One region of the Paenarthrobacter sp. genome, then DNA from elsewhere that is predicted to be linked to it. Evidence: predicted binding sites of a transcription regulator. Region 1 holds the regulator's gene; the other holds the start of a gene.
What was found. The regulator HrcA, encoded in region 1, represses chaperone genes, less so after heat shock. The targets are predictions, from matches to a motif close to TTNGCACTCGNNNNNNNCGAGTGCNAA.
Positions count from the first base shown of each region.

Region 1 (4,412 bases):
CCGTCCAACTGCGGGCTGGTTACCAGCGGCCCAGAACGTCACTGGCCAGAACGACGGCGGCAGGTCCCGCCGTCGACGACCGCAACACATGGTGACCCAATAGGGCCGTTACGGCACCCGCATCGCTGAGACGTGTAACTTCACGAGGTGAGATTCCGCCCTCCGGTCCAACGATCAAAAGGACCTCGCGCGGCGTACCTGAAGCCTCATTTGGCAACGCATCCGACTTTTCAAGGACAGTCCGCAGGGGGTTCTTGGCGTCTTCATGCAGGATGATGGCTAAGTCAGCGGTCGCAACACTCTTCGCCAGTGCGGAGGTGTCCACGATGTTTCGCACCTCAGGGATCCAGGCACGCCGCGCCTGCTTGGCTGCTGCAGTGACCACCGACTGCCACTTCGCGTGGGCTTTAGCAGCCCTTTCGCCCTTCCAACGCACGATTGCTCGTTCGGACTGCCAAGGAATGACGGCATCAATTCCTAGTTCCGTGGCCGTCTCGATGGCAAGTTCATCGCGGTCGCCTTTAGCAAGGGCCTGAACCAGCACCAACCGGATTTCGGGCTGCTCCTCGTGGACCACCTCGGATGCCTTAACGGTCAAGCTGCTTGATCCGGCGTCGACTACGGTGCCTATCAGCCGCACGCCCGATCCATCCGCCAGGTCCACCGGCTCACCCACAGCCAGGCGCTTGACCGTGACAGCATGACGGGCCTCAGGACCATCCAGCACGAAAGTGGAGCCCGGAATCACCTGGTCGAGGCTACCCGCCGTTGTAAAGAAAACGGGATTGCTCACCGCTACAGGTTACCCAGCTTGTCCCGCAGCTTCGCGAACATGCCGCCGCTTGCCACAAGCTTTCCTTCGGTGAACTGCTCACCGCGCAGCTTGGCGAGTTGCTGCAAGAGTTCTTCCTGGGCAGGGTCGAGCTTGCCTGGCGTCTCCACGTGCAGGTGCACCTTGAGGTCGCCTCGTCCGTAACCACGGAGGTGCGTGACGCCCAGGCCGCGGAGGGTAATGACCTCGCCCGACTGCGTGCCAGCCTTCACGTCGATATCCTGCGCGCCGTCGAAGGTGTCCAGCTGCAGCTCTGTACCAAGTGCCGCCGCCGTCATGGGAACGCTGAGCGTGGCATGAAGGTCATCGCCTTCACGCATGAACATGGAATCGTTGTTGACCCGGATTTCGACGTAGAGATCACCGGCGGGACCACCTGCGGGACCTGCTTCGCCCTGCCCGGACAACTGGATGCGAGTACCGGTTGCGACGCCTGCCGGTACTTTGATGGTGAGGGAACGGCGGCTACGGATTCGGCCCTGTCCATTGCACTCGTTGCAAGGGTCCTTAATGACCGTGCCAAAGCCCTCGCAGGAACCACAAGGTGCAGTGGTCATGACCTGACCAAGAATGGATCGGACGGCCCGCTGTACCTGGCCACTGCCACCGCAAATGTCACAGCGTTCCGGGTGGGTGCCCGGGCGGCAGCAGCTGCCGTCACAGGTGGGGCAAACCACAGCAGTGTCCACTTCAAGCTTCTTGTTTACGCCGAACACCGCGTCCTTGAGGTCGATGCGGACGCTGATGAGTGCGTCCTGGCCGCGACGGACACGCGAGGCGGGACCACCGTGGCCGCCGCCGCCACCAAAGAAGGTGTCGAAGATGTCCTGGAACGCGAAACCCTGACCGGAGTAGCCGCCACCGAAACCGTTGTCGGTGCCGTTCTCATTGCCAGTGGCATCGTAGACCCGGCGCTTCTGGGGGTCTGACAACACTTCGTAAGCGTGGGTCACGGCCTTGAACTGTTCCGCGACATCTTCACCGGGGTTTACGTCGGGGTGCAGTTTCCGCGCCAACTTGCGGTACGCCTTTTTGATCTCTTCCCCGGTGGCTTCCGGCGAGACTCCCAAAACGTCATAGTGGCTGCTCAAAGTCGGTATCTCTTCCTTGTTGTACTGCGGATTTTTCCTCGGACCGGCTTGTTCAACCGCCGAGAATGCGGGAAAGGTAACGGGCCACGGCGCGTACGGCTGCCATGGTGGTGGGATAGTCCATGCGTGTCGGACCGAGAATCCCCACTTTCGCGCCGGAGCCGTAGCCCGTAGCTACGACGGACGCCTCAGCCAGTCCGTCGTACGGATTCTCACGTCCAATGCTCACGGTGACGCCGCGGGGATCATCCCCCATGTCAGACAACAACCGGAGCATGACAACTTGTTCCTCGAGAGCCTCCAGCACAGGACCGATGCTCAACGGGAAGTCCACATTGGAGCGGGCCAGGTTGGCGGTTCCTGCCATCAGGATGCGCTCTTCACGGCTGGTGTCGCTGAGTGATTGCAACCCCTGAGCCAGCGTCTGCGCCACGCTGCGGAGCTCCGGCGGACACAAGGCGACTACCGAAGGAAGCACTTGGGGCAAAAGAGCCAGCTGGGTGGCGGCGATGCTGCCGAGGAAGCGCGACCTCAGGAGCATCAGCGCCTCGTTACTCACGTCAGAGCCGGCGTCGATGACCTTCTGCCCAACGCTGCCCGTATCCGCAATGAGGACCACAAGCACCTGTTTTGGGGCCAACAAGACGAATTCCACGTGCCGGACCAGAGCACGGTTGGAATGCGGATACTGCACGACGGCCACTTGGTTGGTCAGCTGCGACAGGAGCCTTACAGTTCGCTCCAGGATGTCATCAACATCATCCGGGCCTTCAAGCAACGAGTGGATCGCCCTGCGTTCGGCAGCCGAAAGCGGTTTGACTTGGGAAATGCGGTCAACGAAAAGGCGGTAGCCCTTGTCCGTTGGGATTCGGCCCGCGCTGGTGTGGGGCGCTGCAATCAGGCCTTCCTCTTCCAGGACAGCCATGTCGTTCCTGATGGTGGCACTGGAGACGCCAAGATGGTGACGCTCCACGAGGGCCTTCGATCCAACAGGTTCCCTGGAATGCACGTAATCCTCAACGATGGCACGCAGCACCTCAAGCTTGCGCGGCTCACTCATTGCTCCACCTCCTGACGACTACCTTGGTCCCTGCGACCGGTCAACGCGGGATCTCAACCGGACCACCACACTTAGCACTCAACATGCCCAAGTGCTAACAAGTCTAGTATGAGCCACCCCGTTGCTAGCATTGAAACCTCCCGTGGCCGGCTTCGGCCCGCGCCATAAACCCGCACAAAAGGTAGGAATCCCTTGGCTTTCGACAATTGGGGCCCGCAGGATCTGTCCGCTCCCAGCAAAAACCAGCTGCCGGAAGTGGCCGTACAGCGGGGAATGGTCCTCGAAGACGTGCAGTCGGGCTGGGTGGGCGAAGTCACTCGTGTTGAGAAATCAGGCGGAATGCACGTTGTCTCCCTTGAAGACAGGCGTGGAAAGATCAAGTCATTCCAGTTGGGATTCGGGTTCCTTCTGGAGGGGCAGGCCATCCGGCTAATGCCCCCTGCCGCCCGTCCTGCCGCCTCTGCCGCTCCTTCCAGCCGGACAGCGTCCGGATCCGTGAGGGTACAAGGCCAACGTGCCCAGGTGGCAAAGGCCAGCCGCATTTGGGTGGAAGGAAAGCACGACGCCGAGCTCGTCGAGAAGGTCTGGGGTGACGATCTCCGTGTGGAGGGCATCGTCGTGGAGCCTTTGCATGGCGTTGACGACCTGAAGTCAGCCATCGCTGCCTTCAATCCTGGCCCGGGCCGCCGCCTTGGCATCCTGGTGGACCACCTTGTCCCCGGGTCCAAAGAGTCGCGCATCGCCGCCGATGCAATGACGGTGCCCGGAGCGGCAGGAAACGTTTTGATTGTCGGCCACCCCTATGTGGACGTCTGGCAGGCCATCCGGCCAAAGGTCCTGGGCATAGAGGCTTGGCCTGCCGTTCCACGAGGGATCGATTGGAAGACAGGAATCCTCACAGCCTTCGGCTGGCCCCACGATACCGCAGAGGACATAGGCTTGGGCTGGCAGCGGCTCCTCGGAGCGGTTCGAACTTATGCCGACCTTGAAGCCTCACTCCTGGGCCGTGTCGAAGAAGTCATCGACTTCCTGACAGTTCCTTGAGGCGACGTCCATGAAGGAACAGCAACTACCGTGTCAACGGGGCGTTGGTCCCGGGAACTACGTTGGGGCCGGTATTCTGGGACAGCAATACCGCAGCATCTTTTAAAGCAAAGGGAAGACACCGTGGCAGATAACGCTCCTGAAGAACCGGGTAGCGCCGCAGGCCGGCCCCAGTACCATGGCGCGCCTGCCAACGCACTCCCGTTAACGGCCAGCGAAGACAGGCAGTGGGCTACGCTGGCCCACTTTGGCGGCATCCTGGGATGCCTGCCATCCCTTCTGATCTACTTGATTTTCCGGGATCGCGGGCCGTTCACCGCGCAGGAATCCAAAGAGGCGCTGAACTTCACGTTGCCTCCCACCATCGCCGCAGTGCTGGCCAACA
Region 1 covers NZ_JAPSHI010000028.1:35,445-39,856, forward strand. Annotated here, with positions in the region: gene RIF72_RS16910 (16S rRNA (uracil(1498)-N(3))-methyltransferase) at 20-793, opposite strand; gene dnaJ (molecular chaperone DnaJ) at 796-1,923, opposite strand; gene hrcA (heat-inducible transcriptional repressor HrcA) at 1,976-2,983, opposite strand; gene RIF72_RS16925 (DUF3097 family protein) at 3,176-4,027, shown strand; gene RIF72_RS16930 (DUF4870 domain-containing protein) at 4,151-4,412, shown strand, end outside.

Region 2 (4,412 bases), on a different contig from region 1:
TATCGAAGTATTCACGGATCCTTCGTCCTGCGCAGACCGGATTGGTTCGTACCTGGGGCTTGAGAACCACATCGCCCAGTCGGCATCGGCCCACCATGGCTTCCTGCATTCGGATGGTGAACAATTGAATCCGGGCAAGGAGCAGCCAACGGCGGCCCCGGTTGCCGTCGGCTATGCAGTCGACGAAGGTCAGGCCACGGTCCGTGAGGAGCATGGCGCTGCCGAGGCCGACGGCTATGCGGAGAATGGGAAAGAAGCACCACTGATGGATCAGGAAAAAGGCACAGAAGACCGCGCCACGCAGGACTCCGGCGAGCCGGTCACCAATGCCAATGAAGAAGAAGCGGATACCAAGGCTGCGGCAGCTAAGACAGCCTCCCGCGGAATTCTTCCTACGAAGGCTGCAGAAGATGATCCCCGGCGATGGGGCGATGACTCCGGCTATGACCATGAGCAGTGGCTGAAGGAACAGAAGCCCCCGCACTGGGGCTGAGCCCCACACGCCAGCAGACCTGGGCACTAAGGGCTAACCAAAACAAAGAAGAGCTTGCCTTGCGTTGATGCGCCGGCAAGCTTTTCTGCTTGTTGGGGATCGGCTGCCACCACCACCAGGCCATCGGTGTCACCCGTTCCTAGCCATTCACCGGGCTTGCCGCCCTGGGCCGATGTCCAGAGAACGGGCACCGGGCCCGCAAGAACCTGGCTCTGCCGGGCCTCGTCATAGGAGCCCGCCGCCGTGAGGACCACTGTTACCAGCTGGCCGGGCGAGAGGAGCTGGATGGAGGAGGGATCAGCCATCCGGAGGGGGACCGCTGCAGAGCCCACGGGTGCGCCCGTCAGGAGTCCCGGACCCAGCAGGCTGGCCTCTGTAGGTATCTGTCCTCTGCGGAGGGGCGAGGCAAGTTGACGGCCAACGAGGGGGCCGACACTATCCACCGATCCGGTAATTGCGAGATCGGATGGCACTCCAACGCTTGTGAAATCAGATTCTGTGAGGCTGCTGCCCGTGGGGAGATCCCGCGCCGCTACCACGAGGCTAACGCGCTGCTCCGAAGCAGGAGTAAGTTGCTGGACTGCAATGCCGGCAGCAACGCACAGCAAGAGCGCAACGGCCAACCGGCGGTTGCGTGAAATCCAAGAGCCAAATCCGACCCGCTGCCACCGGTGACCATGATCTCTCGGACGATGTCGGCTGGACCGTGATGCGTTTCCGGCCAAGGAACGGGATGGCCGGGCAGGGGAGCGATTCAGTGGCGGCCAATCACCGGCAGCTGCTGCTGAGCGCTCGGCGCGGGTAAGGAGGGCTCTGCGGGATGTATGTGGCATCCCGCCACGCTAGCCAGTTTCCCCGGCCCGCCAACAGCGGTCCTGTGCCCTATGTGGAAAACCTTCTAGCTGGCTGCAGCTGCGGTTGCCGGTGCTGCTGCAGGGGCAGCCTGGGCGGCTGGTGCAGCTGGTGCGGCCGAAACAGTGCTGCCCTTGGCATCGCGGGAATCAGTCCGGTAGAACCCGGAGCCCTTGAAGACGACGCCGACGCTGTTGAACTTCTTCCGTAGCGCGCCCTTGCACTCGGGGCACTCCGTCAAGGAGCTGTCAGAAAAGGACTGGACGATGTCAAAGGCATGGTCGCAGTCTTTGCAGGCGTATGCGTATGTGGGCACTGAGTTCCTCCTTCAGGACAAAGTTCAGGTCCTGTACACCACCGGCGGAGAAATTCCGCCTTAGCAGTCGCAGGGCCTGAGTGCCAATTCTATCATCGGTCGCTGTGGGGTGTACCAGCGGATGTGCCGGACCTCACTTGCCGGGCCGGGGGCGGTCAGTCGGGCTCTGGTCCGTCCTGGAGTTGGACCACACCCAACGGGGTCAGGACCTGTCGCACCGGGCGATCAAACGCCTCGGCGGGAATGGAGCCTGACGGCAACAAGTCGTCGTCGTACACCACCGCGATGGTGGGCGGCCGCTGGCCGGCAGCATCGAGGCCTTGGAGAAGTCTGTCGTAGTAGCCGCCGCCCTGGCCAATGCGGTTTCCGTCCCGATCCACCGCTGTTGCGGGCATGAAGATCCCGGCAGCTTTGGCAATCACATTGCTTTCCAAGCGTTCACCCTCCGGTTCGTCTATAGGCGCATAAGCGGACCTTACAAAGGCCGTGGCAGGTGTCCAGTACACCCAACTCAATAGCCGGCCAGGTTCGCAAACAGGCAACAGCACTTGATGCCCGGCTTGGTGCAGGGAGTGGATGAGGGGGAGGGTGGGCGGCTCGAAGGCCACGCCGAGGTACACAGCGAAGGTTGCGGCGCCGCCAAGGGAGGCCTCCGCTGCCCAGGCTGTCCCGTGCCGCGCAAGGGACTCGCCCGCAGTTGCTATCTGCTCCGGGGTGAGGGTCCGCCTGTGCAGCCGCCGACTGCTGCGGATGTCTTCCTTGGATGCCATCTGTGTCCGATCTGAGGTTCTTCCTGCTCGCTTGGGAGCAGGGGGCTATCCGTTCCCAAGACGAAATGTGCGTCCCGGCGCGGCGAGGGGTTTAGCCGTTGATGTGTTCCTTCCGTTACATTAGTCCGGTGACTCTAGAAAACAACGCTGTCCGTAAGGCCGTCATCCCCGCAGCGGGCCTTGGCACCCGGTTCCTTCCCGCCACCAAGGCGATGCCGAAGGAAATGCTGCCCGTGGTGGACAAGCCCGCCATCCAGTATGTCGTCGAAGAAGCGGTCAAGGTGGGCCTGCACGACGTCCTGATGATCACGGGGCGCAGCAAGCGCGCACTGGAAGACCATTTTGACCGTGTACCGGCTCTGGAAGCCACTTTGGCTGAAAAGGGCGACACCGCCAAGCTTGAGGCCATTCAATCCGCCACGAACCTCGGCGACATCCACTATGTCCGCCAAGGCGACCCGAACGGCCTCGGCCACGCAGTCCTTCGTGCAAAGCAGCATGTTGGCTACGAGCCCTTTGCCGTGCTGCTGGGCGATGATTTGATCGATGCCCGAGAGGACCTGCTGAGCGAAATGATCGCGGTTCAGCAGAAGACCGGCGGTTCCGTGGTTGCCCTCATTGAGGTGGAGCCTTCCAAGATCAGCGCTTATGGTTGCGCTGATGTTGAGGACAACGGCGAGGACGGCTACGTGCGCATCAAGCAGCTCGTCGAAAAGCCTTCGCCGGAAGAGGCGCCGTCCAACCTTGCCGTGATCGGGCGCTACGTCCTCCACCCGGCTGTATTTGATGTCCTGGAGAAGACTGCGCCCGGACGCGGTGGAGAGATCCAGCTGACAGACGCCCTCGAGGTGCTGGCAGCTGGCGAGGGCGAAGGCTATGGCGTCTATGGTGTTGTCTTCCGCGGCCGTCGCTACGACACCGGTGACAAGCTCAGCTACCTTAAGGCCTGCATCGAGCTTGCCTGCGAACGTGAAGACCTGGGTCCCGAGCTTCGCGAGTGGCTGCCCAACTTCACAGCCGCTCTTCCCAAATAAACAAACTCATGATGTACGGCTCTGCGATCTGGCCGGTGACGCTGGAAAGCGGAGACATGCTGCTTCGGCCTATCCGTTACCGCGACAAGCGGGAATGGTCCGAAGTTCGTTCGCGGAACAGCGAGTGGCTCGCGCCGTGGGAGGCGTCCAACCCGGCACCGGGTGGGCGCCTCCCCAGCTACCGCCAAATGGTGGCTTCCTTGAATGAACAAGCCCGTCAGTCCACCGCTCTGCCGTTCCTCATTGTTGAGCGGGCAGACGGCTTTCGTGAGCCGAGAATCGTCGGACAACTGACGGTTTCATCCATCGTTTGGGGCTCAGCCATGATGGCAACCCTCGGATATTGGGTTGATAAGGACCGTGCAGGGCACGGCATTGCTCCAACGGCGGTTGCAATGGCCACCGACCACTGTTTCAAGGTGCTGGGACTGCACCGTATGGAAATCAACATCCGGCCCGAGAACGCAGCGAGTCTGAGGGTAGTGGAGAAGCTTGGATTCCGAGACGAGGGCTATAGGGAGCGCTACCTGCACATCAACGGCGAATGGGCTGATCACCGCTCTTTTGCGCTGACCTCCGAGGAAGTTCCAGAGGGACTTCTGCGACGGTGGCTCAGGGGATAAATGGGCAGGTCATCGGCCTTTTTGCCCGTATCTCCAATCATTTGCGGACTCGCCGACGACACACCGGCCGCAATGCCGCCGCACCCGTCGATTTGCTTCTACCGTTTTGAATGTGGACTTCCCTCTCAGCAGCTCAGTGATACTTGTGGTCACTGTCGCGCTGTGGATGGTCTGGGTGGCGCCGTACGTTCTCAGGAACAGGCGGCAGCAAGTCCAAACGGCCGGTGTTCCAGCAGAGGCTATTGATGACGAACCAGACGAAACGCAGGCAGGGGTGGTACTGACTTTGGCACCTCAGCAGGAGAAACCGATGGAGACCATGCA
Region 2 covers NZ_JAPSHI010000001.1:372,127-376,538, reverse strand. Annotated here, with positions in the region: gene RIF72_RS01745 (DUF4011 domain-containing protein) at 1-493, shown strand, start outside; gene RIF72_RS01740 (RcpC/CpaB family pilus assembly protein) at 520-1,326, opposite strand; gene RIF72_RS01735 (FmdB family zinc ribbon protein) at 1,392-1,661, opposite strand; gene RIF72_RS01730 (5-formyltetrahydrofolate cyclo-ligase) at 1,817-2,431, opposite strand; gene galU (UTP--glucose-1-phosphate uridylyltransferase GalU) at 2,533-3,465, shown strand; gene RIF72_RS01720 (GNAT family protein) at 3,477-4,088, shown strand; gene RIF72_RS01715 (hypothetical protein) at 4,234-4,412, shown strand, end outside.
Region 2: RIF72_RS01735 (FmdB family zinc ribbon protein) is a predicted target of HrcA. The motif match lies at 1,722-1,748, and genes of this name have one in related genera.